Regions from separate parts of the Stappia sp. ICDLI1TA098 genome, predicted to be linked through region 1. Evidence: riboswitches for the same ligand, from Rfam matches in the RefSeq annotation. Region 1 holds a riboswitch; each other region holds the start of a gene.
What was found. A riboswitch is a leader RNA that binds a small molecule or an ion and turns the genes downstream of it on or off. The one in region 1 is predicted to bind cobalamin.

Region 2: linked by a shared signal. The riboswitch ahead of ACSLUQ_RS07070 ((2Fe-2S) ferredoxin domain-containing protein) and the one ahead of ACSLUQ_RS08510 (DUF1636 family protein) in region 1 are both predicted to bind cobalamin.
Region 3: linked by a shared signal. The riboswitch ahead of ACSLUQ_RS19650 (ribonucleoside-diphosphate reductase subunit alpha) and the one ahead of ACSLUQ_RS08510 (DUF1636 family protein) in region 1 are both predicted to bind cobalamin.

Annotation. Positions count from the first base shown of each region.
Region 1 is NZ_JBTZBT010000001.1:1,863,978-1,871,534, forward strand. Features, by position in the region: gene ACSLUQ_RS08485 (metal ABC transporter permease) at 1-352, opposite strand, end outside; gene ACSLUQ_RS08490 (ATP-binding cassette domain-containing protein) at 342-1,235, opposite strand; gene znuA (zinc ABC transporter substrate-binding protein ZnuA) at 1,520-2,539, shown strand; gene ACSLUQ_RS08500 (DUF4198 domain-containing protein) at 2,735-3,460, shown strand; gene ACSLUQ_RS08505 (GTP-binding protein) at 3,536-4,759, shown strand; cobalamin riboswitch at 4,812-5,023, shown strand; gene ACSLUQ_RS08510 (DUF1636 family protein) at 5,144-5,626, shown strand; gene ACSLUQ_RS08515 (ABC transporter ATP-binding protein) at 5,623-6,450, shown strand; gene ACSLUQ_RS08520 (ABC transporter substrate-binding protein) at 6,514-7,461, shown strand; gene ACSLUQ_RS08525 (FecCD family ABC transporter permease) at 7,465-7,557, shown strand, end outside.
Region 2 is NZ_JBTZBT010000001.1:1,566,424-1,573,980, forward strand. Features, by position in the region: gene ACSLUQ_RS07060 (ZinT family metal-binding protein) at 876-1,532, shown strand; partial or broken gene ACSLUQ_RS07065 (GTP-binding protein) at 1,579-1,929, shown strand; cobalamin riboswitch at 1,980-2,191, shown strand; gene ACSLUQ_RS07070 ((2Fe-2S) ferredoxin domain-containing protein) at 2,298-3,131, shown strand; gene ACSLUQ_RS07075 (ABC transporter substrate-binding protein) at 3,133-4,623, shown strand; gene ACSLUQ_RS07080 (ABC transporter permease) at 4,637-5,554, shown strand; gene ACSLUQ_RS07085 (ABC transporter permease) at 5,551-6,336, shown strand; gene ACSLUQ_RS07090 (hypothetical protein) at 6,722-7,036, opposite strand; gene ACSLUQ_RS07095 (hypothetical protein) at 6,982-7,557, opposite strand, start outside.
Region 3 is NZ_JBTZBT010000005.1:71,808-79,364, forward strand. Features, by position in the region: gene metE (5-methyltetrahydropteroyltriglutamate--homocysteine S-methyltransferase) at 1-60, shown strand, start outside; gene ACSLUQ_RS19645 (ribonucleotide-diphosphate reductase subunit beta) at 162-1,283, opposite strand; gene ACSLUQ_RS19650 (ribonucleoside-diphosphate reductase subunit alpha) at 1,320-4,184, opposite strand; cobalamin riboswitch at 4,299-4,519, opposite strand; gene ACSLUQ_RS19655 (ABC transporter substrate-binding protein) at 4,674-5,924, opposite strand; gene ACSLUQ_RS19660 (carbohydrate ABC transporter permease) at 5,992-6,819, opposite strand; gene ACSLUQ_RS19665 (carbohydrate ABC transporter permease) at 6,816-7,557, opposite strand, start outside.

The DNA of each region.
Region 1 (7,557 bases):
CGAAGAGGAATCCCATCAGGTCGATCCGCACCCAGCTCATGAAGCCGAGAGCCACCAGGCCGATGGCAAGCGACGAGTGGGCGAGCAGTCCCAGAAGCGCATCGGAAGAGAGCGTCGCGCGCCGCTGCAGGAGAAGCAGCAGCAACGCCACCAGCGTCGCGACGACGAAGACCGCGAGCGTGACGTTGATTTCCAGCAAAAAGGCGATGGCAACGCCGAGCAGCGCCGCGTGGGACAGCGTGTCGCCGAAATAGGCCAGCCTGCGCCAGACCACGAAGCAACCGAGCGGACCTGTAACCGCCGCCACGCCGAGGCCGGCGACAAGCGCCCTGGTGAAGAAGTCATCGAGCATGGCCGGTCTCCGTCTCGCCTACGGTTTCCTGCACATGAGGGCGGGAATGATCGTGAGCCCCGCCTTGGTCGTGGTGCCCGTGGTGGCCGTCGTTCGGGTGGCAATCCTCGGAGATCGAACCGTCCGCATGGCGCACGCGACCGTCGGGGAGATGCGTGTGGTCGTGGCGATGCTCATAGACCGCCAGCGTCGAGCTTGCACGGGCACCGAAAAGCCGCTGATAGGCGGGGCTCGAGGCGACCGCCGTCGGCGCGCCCTGGCAACAGACATGGCCGTTCAGGCAGATCACATGATCGGTCGCCGCCATGACCACATGGAGATCATGGGAAATCAGCAGCACACCGCAGCCCAGTTCGTCGCGGACTTGCGAAATCAGGTCATAGATTGCGCTTTCGCCAGAAAAGTCGACGCCCTGGACCGGCTCGTCGAGCACCAGCAGGTCCGGCTTTCGCGAGATCGCGCGGGCAAGAAGAACCCGCTGAAACTCGCCGCCGGACAGCTCGCGCACCTCCGCGTGGCGCAAATGGGAAACGCCGGTGGCGGCCAGCGCGCGTTCCGCCTCCTCGCGCGCCACGGGTCCCGTCAGACGCATGAACCGCTCGACATCGAGCGGCAGCGTCCAGTCGATGGAGACCTTCTGCGGCACATAGCCGACCCGAAGACCGGCCATGCGTTCGGAGCGCCCCTCGCTCGGTGGCAGGAGCCCCAGCGCCATGCGCGCCGTGGTCGACTTGCCCGAGCCGTTCGGCCCGATCAGCGTGACGATCTCACCACGTCTGACGGCAAGATCGACGCCGCGCACAAGCCAGCGGTTGCCGGCACGAACGCCCGCGCCGGCCAGAGAAACCAGCGCCGGAGCTTCGCCCGATCCGTTTTCCGCCATTTCATGTCCCGCAATCACAAGGCCCGGCACACTTGCCGGAGCATCTGTCGAAAAAACCTGTTGCCCGAGCTTATCGCACACGTTATACCGTAACGCAACAATGTGATATTATAACATCCCTCACCAGGAGCCCGGCAGCGGGAGAAGCCCGGGCGGAGCCGCCCCTCCCGACGCCGGATCCGCCCGCCGCTTCCGGCGAGCCTCCCCGCCACCCGGCCGCTTGCCGGCCGGTTCTAGCCAAGACGCGCAGTCGCCGCGCCTGGAACCAAACACAGGACTGCCTCATGAAAACACCGCCCCGCCTGCTTCGCACGTCCCTGCTCTCCGCCGCCCTGCTCATGTCGACCAGCACGCTCGCCATTTCCGCCGACCTTTCGGTGGTGGCGTCGATCAAGCCCGTACATTCGCTGGTGGCATCGGTCATGCAAGGGGTCGCCGAGCCGACGCTGCTTCTCGAGGGCGCCAGTTCGCCGCACACCGCCACGCTCAAGCCGTCCCAGGCCACCTCTCTCGAGAAGGCGGACGTGATCTTCTGGATCGGCCACGATCTCGAGGCCTTCCTGGAAAAGCCGATCGAGACCGTCGGCGCGCGCGCCCGCTCCGTCGAGCTTGGAGAGGTCGAGGGCGTTGTCGAACTCCCCCCGCGCGAGGGAGGAGCCTTCGAGGCCCATGACCACGGCGAGCATGATCACGGCGAGGAAGGCCACGCCCACGATCATGGCGACGGCCATGACCACAAGCACGAGGCCGCGCACGACCATTCCCATGAGCACGGCCACGGGGAGGTCGACCCGCATGTCTGGCTCGATCCGGAGAACGCCAAGGCGATGGCCCGCGCCATCTCGGCGACGCTGTCGCAGGCCGATCCCGACAACGCCGATGCCTATGCGGCCAACCTTGCCCGCCTCGAGGGACGGCTCGATACGGAAAAGGCCGAGATCGCCAACATCGTCGCCCCCATCCGGGACAAGGGCTATGTGGTCTTTCATGACGCCTACCAGTACTTCGAAAAGCGTTTCGACCTCCACGCCGCCGGCTCCATCACCGTGAGCCCCGAGGTCATGCCCGGGGCGGACCGGGTGAAGCAGATCCGCGCCAAGATCTCCGATCTCGGCGCCACCTGCGTCTTCGCCGAACCGCAGTTCGAGCCGAAGCTGGTTTCCGTCGTCATCGAGGGCACGAAGGCGCGCAGCGGCGTGCTGGATCCGCTCGGTGCGGACATTCCCGCCGGTCCCGATCAGTACCCCGAGCTGCTGAAGGCGCTTGCCACCTCGCTCGCCGACTGCCTTTCGGCGAACGACTGACCTGACCACGCCGGTGCGCAACGCCCACTGCTTGCGCGCCGGCATTCTCCCCGCACCGTCGCAGCGACGCCGCCTGGCGTTGCGCGACCTTGCCCGCCGAACCCGTCTCCGTCTCGCTGCCGGCTCCCGGTGGCGTGTTGTGGCGTGGGTTTTCATCACCCAAATATGTTATGTTATCACATAAAGGACGCATTCATGCGACTGCTTCGCACCTCAACCGCCGCCGCGCTTTTCCTGGCCTCGCTTGCCTCGGCCTCAGCCCATGGCATCTGGATCGCCCAGCGCCACGGCGATCAGGCCATCGTCTACGGTCACGGTGCCTCGGACGAGGCCTATGACCCGGCAAAGCTCACGAGCCTTGCCGCAGCCACCGGCGACGGCAAGGCGGTGGCGCCGGATGTTCGCAAGGCCAAGGATCATGTCACCTTCAGCCTGCCGGACAGCGCCGTCTACGTCAGCGCGACGATGGACAACGGCTATTGGACCGAGCGCCAGGATGGCAGCTGGGTAAACAAGGCGAAGGACGAAGTCACCGACGCCCGGACTGCCGGCCGCAACTTCAAGCACGCGGTCTCGCTTGTCGGCGAGCCGGGCGGTGCTCCCCGCCCGCAGGGTCTGCCGCTGGAGATCGTGCCGCTAGCCGACCCTCTTCATCTGCATGCCGGCGACACGCTCGAGATCAAGGTTCTTGCCGACGGCGTTCCGGTCGCAGACGTGCCCGTCACCGCCGAATACACGACCGACAGCGAGGCGAGCCCGGTGCGCACCGATGCCGAGGGCAAGGCGCGTATCACCGTGCGCAACTCAGGCCTGAACGTCATCGCCGCCTCCTACAAGGCCCCGACCGACGACCCGGCCAAGGCCGACACCATCAATCACTTCACCACCTTCTCCTTCACCCTCTCCCGTCACAGCCACTGACGGATGACGCAAACGCGGGGGCGCCGAGTTTTCGGCGTCCCCGCAGAACAGCCCATCAGACACAGCGAGCCAGCCATGCCTCCCCGTCCGCACCCGAAAGGGAAGCTTCCCGTTACGGTTCTCTCCGGCTTTCTCGGCGCTGGAAAGACCACGCTCCTGAACCGCGTCCTCTCCAATCGGGAAGGTTTACGCGTCGCCGTCATCGTCAACGACATGAGCGAGGTCAACGTCGATGCCAGCCTGATCCGCGAAGGTGGAGCAAACCTGTCCCGCGTGGAAGAGAAACTGGTCGAGATGACCAACGGCTGCATCTGCTGCACGCTTCGCGAGGACCTTCTCAAGGAAGTGTTCCGGCTTGCCGGCGAAGATCGCTTCGACCATCTGCTGATCGAGGCGAGCGGCATTTCAGAACCCCTGCCCGTCGCCGCGACCTTCTCCTTCCGCGACGAGGATGATGTCAGCCTCGAGGACGTGGCTCAGATCGATTCCATGGTCACCGTGGTCGACGCAGCGAGCCTGCTGAAGGACTACGGCTCGACCGACTTCCTGACAGACAGGGGCGAATCCCTGGGCGAGGAGGACGAGCGCACGCTGGTCGACCTGCTCGTCGACCAGATCGAGTTTGCCGATACGATCGTCCTCAACAAGGTCTCCTCGGCCAGCCCTGACGACCTCGCCGCCGCGCGCAAGATCGTGCGCGCGCTCAACGCCGACGCCCACGTCATCGAGACCGATTTCGCCGAAGTCGCCGCCGGGGACATTCTCGGCACCGGCCGTTTCGACTTCGAGCGGGCGCAGACGCATCCGCTCTGGTTCAAGGAGATGAACGGCTATGCCGACCACATCCCCGAAACCGAGGAATACGGCGTTCGCTCGTTCGTCTACCGGGCGCGCCGCCCCTTTGACCCGACACGCTTCAAGCGGTTCATCGACACCACCTGGCCCGGCGTCATCCGCGCCAAGGGATTCTTCTGGCTGGCGACGCGCCCGCGTTTCGTCGGTGAGATCAGCCAGGCCGGCAGCATCGTGCGAACCGAGAAGCGCGGGCTTTGGTGGAGCGCCGTACCGACCTCCTACTGGCCGGAACACCCGGAGTGGCGCGAGGCGATGCGACCTCTCTTCGACCCGGTCTGGGGCGACCGACGCCAGGAGATCGTCTTCATCGGCGTCAGCGACATGGACGAAGCCCGACTTCGCGCCGATCTCGACGCCTGCCTGGTGGAGGCGACCGCCTTCAAGCCGGAGCGTTGGACAGGCCTTGCCGACCCCTTTCCCCTTTGGAACGCCGGCGGAGACTAGCGGTATGCGGCGAGAGGGCGACGAAAGCCGGTTGCAGCACCCCGGCCGATCTGCCAGTTTCAGCTGCGATGGTTGCCCGACGAGAATCTCCGAGGGCATGAAAAGGGAACACGGTGAGGCGTACCCAGCAGGGACCGAAACCGTGGCTGCCCCCGCAACTGTGAGCGGAAAGCCGACCCCGGTTTGCCACTGCCCTGACGGGCGGGAAGGTGGGGAAGGCGATGACCCGCGAGCCAGGAGACCTGCCATCGTGGATTCACCAGTGACCGGACGGGGTGTTCCGGGAGGGCGACATGGCAATTCCGATAGCGCGCACGCCGAAGGTGCGCCATCAGACCGCCTGCGTTCTTCTCCTGCCCCGTCTTTCCGACCGGCAGGATGTAGATGGCGCACGACCTGATCCCTTGCGAAACGCGAGCTGACGACACGGCCCCGTCCGCCATGGCCGGCGCGGTCGTCATCGTTTGCACCACCTGCCGGGCACGCACCGTCGACGAGGACGGCAGCACCCGTTACGGCGAGCGTGTCGGCCCGGCAGTGAGCGAGCGCCTGTGCACTGCCTTGCGCGACCAGGGACTGGCACCATCCGTGGCCGTGACTGGTGCGGCCTGCATGGCCGGCTGCGGCCGCCCCTGCGCCATTGCCATCCAGGCGCCGGGCAAGGCGGGCTATCTCTTCGGCAGCATCGAGACAGACGAGGAAATCTCGGCGATTGCCACTTTCGCCGGACAATACCTCGAGTTGGCGGACGGATGGTGTTCCTCGCTCCAGCGCCCGGAAGCTCTGAAGGGCAAGACCCTGGCCCGCCTGCCCGCGCCCGTCGTCGCCTTCCCGCTTTCCATGGCAAACGCGGAGATCGTTGAATGACACACGAGAGCGGCCTGGAAACCACCCTGGAACTCATCGGCGTCGGCTATTCGACCGCACGCGGGCAACGGCTCGTCGAGGATGTCTCCTTCCATGTCCATGCAGGCGAGATCCTGGTGATCGCCGGCCCGAACGGAGCCGGCAAGAGCACGCTGGTGCGCATGATCGCGGGTCTTGCACCTGCCGGCGACGGCGAGATCCTGCTGGGCAAGCGTTCGCTTGCGCGTGTGCCGATCCACGAGCGCGCCCGCGCCATCGCCTACGTCGGGCAGAGCGAGGAGCCGGATGGACGCCTCTCCGTCGCCGACTACGTGGCGCTCGGCCGCCTGCCCCATCGCCGGGCACTCGACGCCCGCGCCCATCAGGCAGCCCTCGGCGAAGCTCTAGCCGTGGCGGGCCTGACGGGGTTGTCGCGGCGAACCATGGGGAGCCTCTCCGGCGGCGAACGGCAGCGGGCCAAGATCGCCCGCGCCGTGTGCCAGGAGCCAAGGCTTCTGGTTCTCGACGAGCCGACCAATCATCTTGACCCGCGGGCCCGCGGGGACCTGCTCAGCCTGGTCACCCGCCTTGGCATCACGGTCATCGCCGTGCTGCACGATCTCACGCTGATCGAGGATTTCGCCAGCCACGTCGCGCTGATCGACGAAGGCCGGCTGACGGCCTACGGACACCCGCGAGACGTCCTCTCAAGCGCTCGGGTGCGTGCGACCTTCGAGGTCGACATGCACCGCCTTCCGCACCCCTCCGAAGACCGCATGCTGTGCGCCCTCGACATCCCGATCCGCCGGACGACGCCTGAAGCGGTGCCCGCGCTCGCGGACTGATCCCTCTCCGGCGCGGCCGCAACCTTCCCATCACATCGCCTGCCTTCACCGAAAGGGCCTTTCATGATCCGTCTCACCGCCGCGCTTGCCGCGCTCCTGCTTGCCGGCACCGCCCATGCCGCACCTGTCACCGTCGACAACTGCGGCCAGCCACTGACCTTCGAGACCACGCCCGAGCGCATGGTGACGCAGGACATCAACATTTCCGAAATGGCCTTCGCACTGGATCTTCAGGATCACATGGTCGGCGTCAGCGGCATCAGCGGCTGGTACAAGACGACGCCCGAGTTCGAAGCCAGACGCGGCGAGCTACCGGAGATCGCGCCGAAGTATCCCTCGCTGGAAAACATCGTCGCCTCCGGCGCAGACGTCTTCTTCGGCGGCTGGTACTACGGCATGAAGCCCGGCGGCGACGTAACGCCGGAGACGCTCGCCGACCAGGGCGTCAAGACGCTGATCCTCACCGAAAGCTGCATCCACGTCGACAAGAGCCGCCCCGCCGCCTCGCTCGATCTGCTTTATGGCGACATCCTGCGGCTCGGCGAGATCTTCGACCGCCAGGACAAGGCGCAGGCGCTGGTGGAGGGCTGGAAGGCGCGCGTCGCCGCCGTGCAGGCCGCTGTGGCCGGGCGCGCGCCAGTGACGGTGTTCCTCTACGATTCCGGTGAGGACAAACCTTTCACCGCCGGTCGGTTCGCCATGCCGACGGCGATGATCTCCGCGGCCGGCGGCAGCAATGTCACCGGCGACATGGAGACGAGCTGGGGCACCACCTCCTGGGAGGCGGTGGCCGCCGCAGATCCGGACTTCATCATCCTGCTCGACTATCAGGACAGCGGCGGAGCCGAAAAGCTCATGGCCTTCCTGCGCGCCCACCCGGTAATGAGCCACCTCAAGGCGGTCGAGGACAACCGCACCCTCGCCTTGCGCTATGAGGAACTGACGCCCGGTCCCGCCAATATCGACGGCGTGGAAAAAATCGCCCGCGCGCTTTATCCGGACGCTTTCTGAGCCATGCGCATGCTCGTACTCGCGGCCGCCGGGGTGCTGGCGGTCGCGGTTCTCGTCATTGCCGCGATCGTGGTCGGGTCGACGCCGCTTCCCCTG
Region 2 (7,557 bases), 300 kb from region 1:
ATTCAGACATCGACATTGAGGACCCCAAGGCGGCCGAAGCAACCCTGACAGGTCCGCGCCCGTTCCACATCATCGACCACGACGGCAAGGTGGTGATCAATTTCGACCGCGGCGGGTACAACGAGATTGTCGACGCTCACGAACTCTCGCACGGCGAGGTCGAGTCCACTCGCTTGCCGCAAGCCCGTGCACATCACGGCTTTGCTGCACCGATCGGCAAGCACTGGGTCACGACGGTCGCTTCCGACGTGCCGGTTGAAGGCGACGCCTTGCCTAAGCGGGTTGGCATGCAGACGGTCAAGGAAGACGGAACGCCGGTCGGCGAGGTTGCCACCTGCTCCGGAATTCATGGCGAGGCGTTTTCCGGTGCCTTCCTCGCGGCTGGATGTGATGAAGGCGTGCTGACGGTCACTGCCGGAAGCGATGCACCGACCTTCAAGATGCTGAAATATTCAAACGACCTGCCGGCCGGCCAGAAGACCGGAACACTGCTCGGTGCCAAGAGCATGCAGGTCTTCCTAGGGAACTACGGTGCCAATGGCCTTGTGGTGGTTGACCCCGCCGACGAACCACACTTCCGCTACATAAAGCTTCCGTTCCGACGTATCGACTTCGCGCTCGATCCGGCCAATGCCCGCTTTGGCTATGTGCTCACCGAAGACGGCACGCTGCATCAACTGGACATCCTCGACGGCGCGGTGGCCAAGAGCGAAAAGGTGACCGAGTCCTACTCGATGGACGGCCACTGGAACGACCCGCGCCCGCGGCTGGCCATGGCTGGCGACGAGATCGTCATGAGCGATCCGAAGGCCGGACTGGTTCGACGGATTGCGAAGGACACCCTGCAGGAATCCGGAACCATCGAGGTCGAGGGCATGCCATACAACATCACTGTTGCAGGCGGGAGCGGCAAGAACCATGAGGGCGAGAAAAGCCACGACCACAGTCATGGTGACGGACACAATCATGGCAAGGAGCACGCACACGATCACGGTGACGAGAAGGTCTACAAAGGCTATTTCGAGGACAGCCAGATCAAGGATCGCCCCCTCTCGGACTACGCGGGCGATTGGCAGTCGGTCTATCCGCACCTGAAGGACGGGACGCTCGATCCTGTCTGGACGCACAAGGCCGAAAGCGGAGACAAGACCGCCGACGAATGGAAGGCCTATTACGATGTCGGTTACAAGACCGACGTCGAGCGGATCACGATCAAGGGCGACATCGTCACCTTCTATCGTGACGGCCAGCCGGTCGAGGGCCACTACGCCTATGACGGCTACGAGATCCTCACCTACAAGAAGGGCAACCGCGGCGTCCGCTTCATCTTCAAGAAGACGAAAGGCGACGAGGCCGCACCTGCGTTCATCCAGTTCAGCGATCACAGGATCGCGCCCGAGGTCACCGACCACTATCACCTCTACTGGGGCGACGACCGTGCGGCCCTGCTGGAGGAGCTGACAAACTGGCCGACCTACTATCCGTCCTCGCTCAAGGCCGACGAGATCGTTCACGAGATGATCGCGCACTGATTGGGGACGCTTCTTCCAACAACCTCGCGCCCGGCTTCCAGCCGGGCGCGCCAAGAGGTTCTTCTGGCTGGCGACCCGCCCGGATTATGTCGGTGAAATCAGTCAGACCGGAGCGCTCATCCGCACAGAAAAGCATGGCCTGTGGTGGGCATCTGTCCGCAAGCATCAATGGCCGGATTATCCGGAATGGAAGGCAGCCATGAGGCCCTATCTCGATCCCGTGTGGGGCGATCGGCGCCAGGAGATCGTCTTCATCGGTTGTGATCCGATGGATGAGCGGAAAGTCCGCGCCGAGCTGGACGCTGGCCTCGTTCCGGAAACAGACTTCATGCCCGGCCGCAGGCGTGATCTAGCCGATCCGCTCCCGGCTTGGGAACGCAATGCCGTTGCTTCCTAAGCCGATCCGAAAGAACATTTCAAGCGAGATTGACAAGTGAAACACAATTCGAGACTGTCGCGCCGTCAAGGTTCTCCCTGTCGGAATTTCCGACAGGGAGCTAAGAGGGAATCCGGTGACCTTTCGAGGAATGCCGGAGCTGACCCGCAACTGTGAGCGGCGAGCCGCTTTGCCGTCAATGTCACTGGCATTTGAGCCGGGAAGACACGCAAAGCAGCAACGACCCGCGAGCCAGGAGACCTGCCTGACAACATAGAGTTCCGTGGTCGGGGATTGCCATGGGAGCGCGTACGCTGTGTTCGGTCTGCATGAACTGAACTCGCGCCACGTCTCCAGGTCCCCGTCTGCATGGCAGCGGGGATTTTTGATTGGAGCAGACTTCAACGTCAACGGATGCAAACCGGCACAACGAAGGAAACGGGCCTGCCGTTCTCGGCGAGGCTGTCCTGCTGGTCGCAAAGTCTGCATTCGCTGCCGCGCCTCATGCCGAGATGCAGCGACTTGCGTCCATAGCCGCACGTCTTCCCAATGTGGCACAGGCCATCTCATGTTTTTCCGAGCAAGGACAACCATCGCTGCGCGATGCGCTTCTGAACCTGCGCGGGCGCGGATTTGCGTCCATTCTGGTCGTTCCGCTGGTGCTTCCGATGGAACCGAGCTTCATGAACTGGATGACACGCTCGCTGAAGCGTTGGCAGGCAGAAACTCCTGACGGCTGGCCACCGATACGGGTCACCCGCGATATCGCCCAGAGTATGCACTTCGAAGCGTTGCTTTCCGCCATGATCGCAGATGCTGCAATCGCCCCCGTCATTGTTCCCGACGGCGCAAAGCCTGAGGCATCGTTGGTGCCAGCGCAGAAGCACCGCGTCCTCGTCTGCGAGGGCGGAGCCTGCAACGCCGCCGGCGCGGATGCAATCTGGGCACATCTGCGCAACGTGCAACAGCGCCGCAAACTGCGTGTGACCGGCTGCGGCACGATGACCGCAAAATCGACGTGCTTGGGCCCCTGCGCACTTGCACCAGTGGTCCAAGTGTTTCCCGAGTGTACCTATTACGGCGGTGTTACCGAGACTGCGATCGACCGTATCGTCGAGGAACATCTGCTCGGAGGACGCATCGTCGACGACTTCGCCTATCAACCGACCGGACGCAAGCAGCGCCTGCGCAGCAAGATTCAGCCAGATTCAACAGAGGACTGACATGAGACACATCACCCGAGCCACGCTTGCCGCGTTGGCCGTTTCCACGTGCGTTTTCACTGTGCCGGCAATAGCACAAGAAGCAATCCAGGCCGGCGCAACGTTCATCACAGCTGCTCTTGATCCGACCAAAGGGTCATCAAGCTGGGCGCTGGTCAGCCACGGTATTGGCGAAAAGCTGTTTATGGTCGACAAGGACGGCAATCTGGTGCCTGAACTGGCTGCAACGGCAGAGCGGACCGGAGACTTGACCTGGACCGTTAGCCTTGCGCCCGGCCGCTTCTTCTCCGATGGCTCACCTGTCACGGCGGCCGCCCTGAAAAAGGGGTTCGATCACACCTTCTCAAAACTGCCGGCGGCCAAATCCACCGGTGGCATGATCAGTTTCGAGGCGCAGGACGATCTCACGCTTGCGCTGACCACGGAGAGGCCGGTGCCGTTGATTGCAGCACTCTTCGCCGAATGGCCGCTTATGGCCTACACCACAAAGGAGGACGGCTCGTTCCTGTTCACCGGCCCCTATGCGGTCGAGGAGTTCAACGTCGACCAAAACCTGGCACTGAAGCCCAATACCAGTTTCCCCGGCGCGGAAGACCGTTCGCCGATCAATCTGCGCCGGTTTGGCGATGCGCAGACGATGGCACTGGCCTTCGAGGCTGGCGAACTCGATATTGCCTTTGGCTTGCCGGCTGAAGGCCTCTCACGGTTGAAAGCCAATCCGGGTGTCGCAATCAAATCCTTCCCGGTGGGCTACCAGTATTTCGGCTTCATCAACAATGAGCGACCAGCCGTATCGGACGTGAAAGTCAGGCAGGCGATCGATCTCGCCATCGACCGCCAGGAACTCGTCGCGGCGATCAACGCCGGCACTCCAGCCACAGGCGCTTTTGCACCATATTTCCCTTTTGCAGCGAAGGAGCCCCGCAACACGGACCTCGACAAGGCGAAGGCGCTTTTGGACGAAGCCGGTTGGGAGCCCGGTAGTGACGGCGTCCGCGAAAAGGATGGCCAGAAACTCTCCATACTGATCGTCACCTATCCGCAGCGGCCAGACCTGGTCACCATGATGCCGGTGGTGAAGGCGGCCCTCGCCCGCGTCGGCATTGCTTCCGACACCAGGGTGGTTGAGAATATCGGCGAATATGCTGCCGACGGCGCTTTCGACATTGCGCTCTGGGCACAGCATACTGCGCCCGCCGGGGACCCTGCCTATTTCTTTAACTCCATGCTGAAGAGCGATGGCCCGCTCAATCATGCGCGCTACAAGAGCGACGCGTTCGACGCGATCATTGCCAAATTTTCCAAGGTCGGAACGTCGGAAGAGCGCATGGAGATTGCCCTGGAGGCGCAGGAGCAGCTCTTCAAGGATGCTCCGGTAACATTCCTCGTGTCGCCGAGCTGGCATGTCGGCCTCTCGCAACGCCTCGCGAATTACGAGCCGTGGGGTTCAGACTATCACGTGATCCGACCGAAGATGGGCGAGGTGCGCTGAAAGAACTAGCGTGTTGGAGCATACGCTGAGATTGGGCCTGCGTGCGGCCGCCAGCTTGCTGGCGGTCTCCGCGCTGGCCTTCCTCGTTGTCGCGCTGATGCCGGCCGACCCTGTCGAGATCGCCATCCGTGCGTGGAACCTGCCCGCCGATCCTGCGACGGTCGCAGCGATGCGTGCCGAATGGGGTCTCGATCAGCCGCTGGCGCAGCGCTATTTCAGCTGGTTGTCGGGATTCGTCGCCGGCGACTGGGGACGCTCGTTCCGCACGGGGGAGGCCATCTTTGGCGAGTTCATGCAACGCCTACCCCTGTCGCTCACACTCGGCATTTCCGGCCTTGCGCTCGCGAGCGTGCTTGCGGTGCCGCTGGGCCTCGCCGCAGCGATGCGGCCACGGGGCATCGCTGACCGTTTCAGCCGTGGCCTCGCGATCGGTGTGCAGGCGGTGCCGGCCTTCTGGCTCGGACTGCTCCTGATCTGGGTGCTCGGCGTCAAGCTTCAGCTCATACGACCGTTCTCTGGCGGACCATCGATCTATGCGCTTGCCATCGTCCTCATCGCGATGCATTCGATCGGCCTGTTCGCGCGCATCTACCGGCGCGACATGCTTGAACAGACCGGGCAGCCCTACTTCCGCACCGCACTCGCCAAGGGACTGACTCATCGGCAGGCATTGTGGCATCACTGCCATCGCAGTGCGCTCTATGCAATGCTATCGGCGGTTCGCTCCGAGGCAGGCTGGGCGATTGGCACAGCGGCAACGCTGGAAGTGCTGTTCGGGTTGCCGGGTATCAGCCAGTTTCTTGTACAGTCCATCGGCGCACGCGATTATTCAGTGCTGCTTGCCTACATCATGACCGTCGCCGTCTGGATGTTGGCCATGAACGCTGCGGTGGAACTGGCCATGCGGCGACTGGACTCGCGTTCGGCATGAGACGCACCATCGTTCTCACGCTCCTTTTCGTGCTCACCCTCCTGTTGCTGGCGGGAGGGGTCTGGCAGCCGCAGGACCCCGATGCGGTCAACATCCTGTCTCGTCACCAAAGCCCATCGGCCGAACACCTGCTCGGCACCGACAACCTTGGCCGTGATGTTGCTGCACGTATGCTGGTCGCCGGCTGGCGCACGGCGCTCGTCGTGCTCGCCGTTGGCACAGTTGGTTTTCTCGGCGGCTCGATCCTCGGCACAATGGCCGCCATCCTCGGGGGCAAAACCGAACAGGCGCTTTTGCGCTTCTGCGAGTTGTTCATTGTGGTGCCGACTTTGATCTGGGCGCTCACGGCTGCCGCGATCTTCGGACTGTCGCCGCTGACCGCGGGGTTGGCGCTCGGTCTCGCAGGGATCGGACCTTACGCCCTGCTCGCCAATTCCCTGACACGCCGAACTCTGGGCCTGCCCTATGTGCACGCGGCGCGTGCGCTCGGTGCTGGCACCCCACGTCTGATGGCGAAACACATTCTGCCCAACACCTTGCCGATCATGTTCACTCACATTGGCAGCAATGCGGGCCAATCAGTTGTCAACTACGCTTCGCTCGCCTTCATCGGACTGGGAGCCGACCCCTCCAAGCCCGATTGGGGTTCCATGCTGTTCGAGTATCGCATGTTCATTTTCGATGATCCGATGCTGATGATCTGGCCGGGCCTGGCGATAGCAGCCATGGCGACGCTGATTAATATCGCATTCGACGGTTTACGGCCTCATCAAGCCCGATAGAACGGTCTATTCAACCTGATCTGCTCTTCATCCAGTGCCCGCTTTTGGGCAATGACTACCTCTGTCTGCGCAATCGAGATGGGTGCAATGCTACCGTCACTCCGGCCCGCCGCCTGCGGCGCCGTGGCTGGAGCTCTGCGTCTTCGTCTCACCTCCAGCGTCTTCACCTCGAGGCTTGTCACATCCGGTGTCTGCTCAGCGTGTCTCGTGTCCCCGGTGTCCGTCATCAGAACATTTGACACACCTAGTGGTGTGAATCAGCGGAGCGTGGGTCTCGTCGGGGGCTGATGTTTAGGCGGCGACTTCACGGTGTTGCAGGCGCCGATATTCGAGTGTCTTCCGCTTGATCCTTTCACGTCTTTTGATGATGGCCGGCGCGTCCTCCTCACCAGGTCGTAAGCGTGGAGCGCTTCCAGGTGTCGGGCGCGGTGCAGACATAGATGTGCTCGTCATCCCAGGCGATCTGGCCGGTCTCGCCTGTGTCGGTGGCACTTGCCGGGGTTTTCGGGCTGGTCACCTGCACACTGTCGTCGTTGACGACCAGCTTCGAGGCGCCGGAGGTGGCACCAATGAGGAACTGACCACCGGAGGCGATCCGGGCAGCCTCCGTACCGCCGTTGTAAAACACCGTGTTGTCGCTCGCGATCAGCGAGATCCGCGTCCCGCTGACGTCTGCACCCGCCCCCTCACCCGCGACCACGACAGCGCGTCCCGGCGTCGAGGCGTGCTCATTGCCGCAGACATACATGTAGGCACCGCGCGACGAGGTGAACCCGCCGCCCCCCCCAGCAGCGCCACACGCGCACTGTCTGTCCCATCCGAACTGGTCGGATAAAGCCGGGCATCATCAGACAGGAATGCGATGTTCCCGCTCAGGGTCGCAGCGCCGGAAACACCGAACGTACCCTTCACGTCGAAGTCGTGGTCTGGGGATGAGGTTCCGATCCCAACCCGCCCGGAACTATCGACACGCATAGCCTCGACACCACCATCGCTGGCCCCGGCACCATACCGAAAGACAACAGATCCCGTGCCACCCGAGATATTGACGTCGTCATTTCCCAGAAGAACCTTCGCGCGCCCCGCGCCGCCCTTGATATTGAGGAACGCAGACGGCGAAGCAGGCCGGATCAGATTGTCATTGCCGTAGGCCGTCCCTGCGCCGGTGCCCACCTTGAACGCCTCACGCGCACGGATGTCCCCGTGGACATCAACCGGATA
Region 3 (7,557 bases), on a different contig from region 1:
GTGAACATGGTCGAGGCCGCCCGCCAGTTGCGCTCGCTTGCCCGGGAGGCGGCGGAATGATGGCCAAAGCGCCGCTCGCGGGACGTGCCGCCACCGCCTGACCGGCGATATCGCATGAACAGGGCCCGTGCCGGAGCGATCCGGCACGGGTTTTCGCTGTCTCAGTCCCAGGCGAGCGCGCCGCCGTTCTGGTACTCGATCACGCGGGTCTCGAAGAAGTTCTTCTCCTTTTTCAAGTCCATCGCCTCGCTCATCCAGGGGAAGGGATTGTCCGTCTCCGCAAAAACCGGAGAGAGGCCGAGCTGCGCGCAGCGCCGGTTGGCGATGAACTGCATGTACTGCTCGCAGGCAGCGGCATTCAGACCCAGGAAACCGCGCGGCATCGTGTCCCGTCCGTAGGACGCCTCCAGGTCGGCCGCCCGTTTCACCATGTCGCGCAATTCGTCCTGGAACGCCGGTGTCCAAAGATGCGGGTTCTCATGCCGGATCTGGTTGATCACGTCGATTCCGAAGTTCAGGTGAATGCTCTCATCGCGCAGGATGTATTGATACTGCTCGGCGATGCCGACCATCTTGTTGCGCCGTCCAAGCGAGAGGATCTGCGCGAAGCCGGTGTAGAACCACATCCCCTCGAAGACGACGTAGAAGGCGACGAGATCGCGCAGAAACGCCTGATCCGCCTCCGGCGTGCCCGTCTCGAACGAGGGGTCGTCGAGATGACGTGTGTACTCCAGCGCCCAGGCGGCCTTGTCGGTGATCGAGGGCACTTCCCGGTACATGTTGAACAGCTCGCCTTCGTCGAGGCCGAGGCTCTCCACGATGTACTGGAACGTATGGGTGTGCACCGCCTCCTCGAAAGCCTGGCGCAGCAGGTACTGCCGGCACTCCGGGTTGGTGAGGTGGCGGTAGATCGCCAGCACGATGTTGTTGGCGACAAGGCTCTCCGATGCGGCGAAGAAGCCAAGGTTGCGCTTCACCATCCGCCGCTCGTCCTCCGTGAGGCCGTCGCGCGACTTCCACAAGGCGATATCGGCCTGCATGGAAACCTCGGTGGGCATCCAGTGATTGTTGCAGCCGGAGAGATATTTCTCCCAGGCCCATCGGTACTTGAGCGGCAGAAGCTGGTTCACGTCGGCGCGCGCGTTGATCATGCGCTTTTCGTCCACCGTGACGCGGGCGGCCCCGCGATCGATGGCGCCAAGACCTGTGGCATCCGCTGCGGGAAGCGGCGAGGACGGGGCGGCGGGCGCGGCCGCCGTGCCGTTGTCTGACCAGTCGAGCATGTCTGTCTCCGTTGTCCGGTGTGTCTTGAGGGCCGCTTACTGGCAGGCTTCGCAGTCGGGATCGTCGATGGCGCAGGCCTGCACCTGTGTTGCCGGGACGGGGTCAAGCGGGGCGGACGCCGGGCCGCCGGCGGAGACGGCGTTGAGCTTGCCGTCCGTGCCCTTGAGGGTCGACTTCTCGACGTGAGTCGCGGAGCTGGAACGCAGGTAATAGGTGGTCTTCAGCCCGCGCTGCCATGCGAGCCGATAGGTCTCGTCGAGCTTTCGGCCCGACGGATTGGCGACATAGAGATTGAGCGACTGCGCCTGGTCGATCCACTTCTGTCGACGCGCGGCGGCCTCGATCAGCCATGATGCCTCGACTTCGAAGGCCGTTGCGTAGAGAGCCTTGAGATCATCGGGGATACGGTCGATCCTGCCGACGCTGCCGTCGTAGTACTTCAGGTCCGAGACCATGACCTCGTCCCACAGACCGCGTGCCTTGAGGTCGCGAACCAGTGCCGCGTTCACCACGGTGAAGTCGCCGGACATGTTCGATTTGACGAAGAGGTTCTGATAGGCCGGCTCGATCGACTGGGAGACGCCGCAGATGTTGGAGATCGTTGCCGTCGGCGCGATCGCCATGCAGTTGGAATTGCGCATGCCGACGCGCCTGACGCGCTCACGCAGGGAGTCCCAGTCGAGCCGGGAGGTGCGGTCGGGCACGAACCCGTCGCGCGCCTCCGCCAAGAGATCGAGGCTGTCGACGGGCAGGATGCCCTTCGACCACAGCGAGCCTTCGAAGCTTGCATAACGACCGCGCTCGGCGGCAAGCGCCACCGAGGCCGAGATCGCGTGGAAGCTCACGGCCTCCATGCTCCGGTCGGCGAAGTCGACGGCCTCCGGCGAGGCATAGGCGATGTGCTGGGCCTGGAGCGCGTCCTGGAAGCCCATGATGCCGAGGCCGACCGGGCGGTGGCGCAGGTTGGAGCGCCGGGCCTCCGGGATCGTGTAGAAATTGATGTCGATGACATTGTCGAGCATCCGCATCGCGGTGGCGACCGTGCGCGCCAGCCGGTCGTGGTCGAGACCGTCCGCGGTGACATGGGCGGCAAGGTTGACCGAGCCGAGATTGCAGACGGCGACCTCGTCCTCCGCCGTGTTCAGCGTGATCTCCGTGCAGAGGTTGGAGGAATGCACGACGCCGACGTGTCCCTGCGGAGAACGGATGTTGCAGGGATCCTTGAACGTGATCCAGGGGTGCCCCGTCTCGAACAGCATGGTCAGCATCCGCCGCCACAGGTCGACGGCCCGCACCTGCCTGAACACCTTGATCTCGCCGCGCGCTGCGCGCGCCTCATGGGCCTCGTAGGCGGTCTTGAAGGCAGGGCCGTAGAGATCGTGAAGCTCCGGCGTCTCGTCGGGCGAGAACAATGTCCAGGCCGCGTCGGCCTCGACACGCTCCATGAACAGGTCCGGCACCCAGTTGGCGGTGTTCATGTCGTGGGTGCGCCGGCGGTCGTCGCCGGTGTTCTTGCGAAGGTCGAGGAATTCCTCGATGTCGATGTGCCAGGTCTCGAGATACGCGCAGACCGCGCCCTTGCGCTTGCCGCCCTGATTGACGGCGATGGCTGTGTCGTTGGCGACCTTCAGGAAGGGAACGACACCCTGGCTCTCGCCGTTGGTGCCCTTGATATGAGCGCCGAGCCCGCGCACCTGCGTCCAGTCGTTGCCAAGTCCGCCGGAGTATTTGGCGAGCAGCGCATTGTCCCGGATCGCCTTGAAGATGCCGTCGAGATCGTCCGAGACGGTGGTCAGGAAGCAGGACGAGAGCTGCGGGTGGCGGGTGCCGGAGTTGAAGAGTGTCGGCGTCGAGGTCATGAAGTCGAAGGAGGAAAGAAGCCGGTAGAACTCGATGGCGCGGGCTTCCCGGTCTATCTCGTGCACGGCGAGCCCCATGGCGACGCGCATGAAGAATGCCTGCGGCAGTTCGATGCGGGTGCCGCGCGCATGCAGGAAATAGCGGTCGTAAAGCGTCTGCAGGCCGAGGTAGTCGAATTGCATGTCGCGCTCGGGCGCGAGTGCGGCGGCAAGAGTGGCGAGATCGAAGCGGGCGAGCTCCGGATCGAGAAGTTCCTCCTCGATGCCGCGTCGCACATAGGCGGTGAAATAGGCGCCGTAGCGTTCCGCCATCTCCGCCTGCGTCGCCTGGTCAGGGCGTCCGGCAAGGAACGACAACGCCTCGCGGCGCAGCTTGTCGTTGAGCAGGCGGGCGGAGACCTTGGCGTAGTTCGGCTCACGCTCGATCAGCGTGCGCGCGGCGAGGATCGGTGCCAGTGCCAGCTCGTCGGCGCTGATGCCGTCATAGAGATTGCGTCGCGTTTCGGCGAGGACCGTCTCGCTCGACACGTCGGCGAGTCCGCCGGTCGCTTCGCGGATGACGGTTTCGAGCCGGGCGTCGTCAAGGGCGACAAGGGTTCCGTCCGCCGAAGTCATGCGCAGGGCGGGCGGCGTGGTCATGGCCGGAGCCGTCGCGGCGCGCTCGCGCTCGCGTTCCCGCGCGCGCTCCTCGCGGTAGAGAACATAGGCGCGGGCGACCTTGTGGTGACCGCCACGCATCAGCGCCAGTTCCACCTGGTCCTGGACGTCCTCGATGTGGAAGGTGCGACCGGCCTCGCCACCGCGCGTCAGGCCGGCGACGACCTGCTCCGTCAGTCCCTCGACGATGTCGTGCACGCGGTGCGAGGCCGCGGAGCCGCTGCCCTCGATGGCGAGGAAGGCCTTCGACAGCGCCAGCGTGATCTTGGAGGCGTCGAAGGGCGTCACGGTGCCGTTGCGGCGGATCACCCGGCAGCCGGGATCGGCGGCCGGAACGGATTGAGCCCGGAGATCCGGACGTTCGGTTGCGATGGTCAGAGACATCGGCTTCAAACCCCAATTTATTGGGGGCAAAGGCCGAGCGGATGCAGGAGGAGGCCGCCGCGTGATGCAGCGACGATTGATCCATGCGATCCACCGGGACACCCCGCCCAGGGACGATACGTTGGTGTCACGGCAGGTCTCCTGGCTCGCGGGTCACAGCTTCCGTCCGGCCTTCCCGAAACCCTCAGGTTCCAGTGACGCGATAGGGACGTTGGCTCGTCGCTTACAGTTGCGGGGGCAGCTTCGGCCTTGCCGTCCCGATTCAGGACGGCGCACCGAATTCCCTCTTAGCTCTCGATCCTGAGAATCGAGAGACCATGACTACAAGATATGGTGGTTGAAGCCGGATCTTCCGTCAATTGATTGTGTTCGACCATCCAAGAGATTTTCTCGGTGGGAGCCTGGCGTGACGAAGCGTTGCCATAAGAAAAGGCCACGGCCGCTTGCGCGACCGTGGCCCCGTGATGCCGGGTCAGGGAGACCCCGGCCTCACTTCATGCCGAGCTGGACGCGCAGCGTTTCGGCAAGCTCCTTGATCGTCGCCTCGGGGTCGGCACCTTCGGTGACCTCGACCAGCGCGGCCGAGATAAGGTCGGTCACGGCGACGCCCTCGGTGCCCGGATAGGCGTACCAGGGGCCGGCGTAGTTCGCGATCTGGGTGTGGGCGACAAGCGCGTTCGGGTTCTTTTCATAGAACGAGCCGAGATAGGCCTTGTCCTCGATCACGATGGAGTTGGCCGGGGCATAGCCGGTCGATTCCACGATGATCTTCTGGCCTTCGGGGCCGGTCACGAAGGAGATGTACTCCCAGGCGGCCTTCTGCTTGGCCGCATCCTTGGTCAGCATGACGATGCCGGAGCCGCCGGTGGGGAAGTAGACCTTCTCCTTGTCCTCGGTGGCGATCGGCAGCGGCTTCACCGCGAGCGTGAAGGCATCTCCGGCGCCCTGCTCGAAGCGCGTCTGCAGCGAGGAGCTCTCGAACATGATGCCAAGCGTACCGGCCGGCAGCGCCTGGCGGGCGTCGCTGTCGGCGTAGGACTTCATGCCGCCTTCCTTGGCGAAGCGCTGGTAGAGGCGCGCAGCCTCGATGCCGGCTTCGCTGTCGAGGGTGATGTCGGTCTCGTCCTCGTTCATCGGGCGCCCGCCATAGGCGCCGAGCAGCGACTGGTAGCGCCAGTCGTGGCGGTCGATCCATACGCCGTCGATGTTGTCGCCAAGCGCGTTGATCTTGGCGGCGAGCTCGATCACCCCGTCATACGTGGTGGGGAAATCGTCCATCGAGCCGCCGGCTTGCTCGACCAGCTTGGGGTTGACGTACATCACCAGCGTCGAGGCGGACGTTGCAAGCGCGTGCTGCTGGCCCTTGAAGCTGCCGAGCGAGAGCAGGGCGGGCGTGTAGCCGGCCTTTGCGGGATCCTCGCCGAGGAAACCCTCCAGCGGCTGCGTCAGGCCGCGCTCCTGCAGGATGCGCCAGCGGTTGAGGCCGACATAGGCGACGTCCGGCGCGGTGCCGGCGACAGCCTCGCGCAGCAGGCGCTGGACGCCTTCCGGATAGCCCTCGGCGGCGCCGTCGAGGGTGACCTTGATGTCGGGATGCTTGGCCATGAAGGCATCGGCGAGCACCTTCTGCGTGTCCGCCCAGATGGTCGGAATCGCATAGTGCACGCGGATTTCGGTTTCCTGCGCGGTCGCGGCGGTGGCGGTGAGCGCGAAGGCGGCGGCGAATAGGGCACGTCTCATGCTTGACACTCCTTGTTGACGTTTCTGCACGCGCGGTTTTTCCCGCGTCTTTCGTGGTTCCCGCGTTTCAGCCCTTGAGCCCGCTTGCCGCGAGGCCCTGGGTGAACTTCCGCTGCGCCACCAGAAAGGCGATGACCAGCGGAGCGGTGATGATCACGGCCGCTGCCATCAGCGGGCCGACGTCGTCACCGGATTCCTCGTCCCGGAAGTAGAGAATGCCGCGCGGCGGAGTGGCGAGATGCGGATCGGTCGTGGCGATCAGCGGCCAGAACAGGTCGTTCCAGTGCGCGGTGACGGAGAAGATCGCAAAGGCGGTGGCCGCCGGCATGACAAGCGGGAAGGCGATGCGCCAGACGATGGCGGTCTCGCTCAGCCCGTCGACCCGGGCGGCCTCGAAGAGCTCCACCGGAAGCTGCGAGAAGGCCTGGCGAAACAGGAAGATGCCGAAGGCTGTGGGGACGAACGGCAGGATCAGCGCCCAGTAGGAGTTGAGGATGCCAGCCTGCGCGAAACCCAGGAAGATTGGGATCGCGGTGACGTGGAACGGCACCAGCAGTGCGGCCAGAACCAGCGCGAAGACGAGGCCGCGCGCCTTGAAGTGGCGCTGGGCGAGCGCATAGGCGCAAGGCACGGCGAAAAGGACCTGGAAGATCAGGATGCCGGACACCACGACCAGCCCGTTCCACAGGAACAGCGGCACGTCGGTGCTCGTCAGCGCGACCCAGAAGTTCTGCCATTCGATGCGCGACGGCAGGAGTTGCAGCTCGGCGGTAAAGATTTCGTCCCGGGGCTTGATCGACAGCAGCAGCATCCAGGCGAAGGGAAGCAGGATCGCAGCAGCGCCGAGAAGCAGAAGCAGTGTCGAGACGGCATGGCCTGTGAGCTTTCGGATCATCTGTAGTGCACCTTCTTTTCGACGACCCGGAGCTGGACGAAGGTCAGGATCAGCAGGAAGGCGAAAAAGACCATGGTGATCGAGCTCGCATAGCCTGCCTTGAAGTAGACGAAGCCTTCCCGGTAGAGCGCATAGACGAGGGTGTCGGATGCAAATGCCGGACCGCCCTTGGTCAGGGTCGCGACAGTCTCGAAGACCCGGAACGCATTGGTCGCGGTGACAACCAGGACGAAGAGCGTGGTCGGGCCGAGCATGGGCCACGTCACCGTCCAGAAGCGCGACCAGCCGCCGCCCGCGCCGTCGACTTCGGCTGCGTCATAGAGCTCCGGCGGAATGGCGACGAGCCCGGCCAGGAACAGAACCATGTTGTAGCCGACGGTCTGCCAGATGCCGATCGTGGCCAGCGTGTAGAGCACCAGGCCGCGGTCGCTGAGCCAGTTCTGCGGCTCGCCGCCAAGCGCGACGATGGCGTGGTTGACGACGCCGAGCGAGGGGTGAAGAACCATCTGCCAGGCGACCGACATGGCAACGAGCGTTGCCGCCACGGGCAGGAAGTAGATGGCCCGCAGCGCATGGGCGAGGCCGGGCGCCCAGCCGGTCATCCGGTGCAGCCCGAGAGCGACGAGCAGGCCAAGCCCGACCGAGGCCGGAATGACGATGGCCACATAGATCAGCGTGTTGGTGATGGCGCGGCGCCCGAGCGTCGAGCCGAAGAGCTTCGCGTAGTTCTCCAGGCCG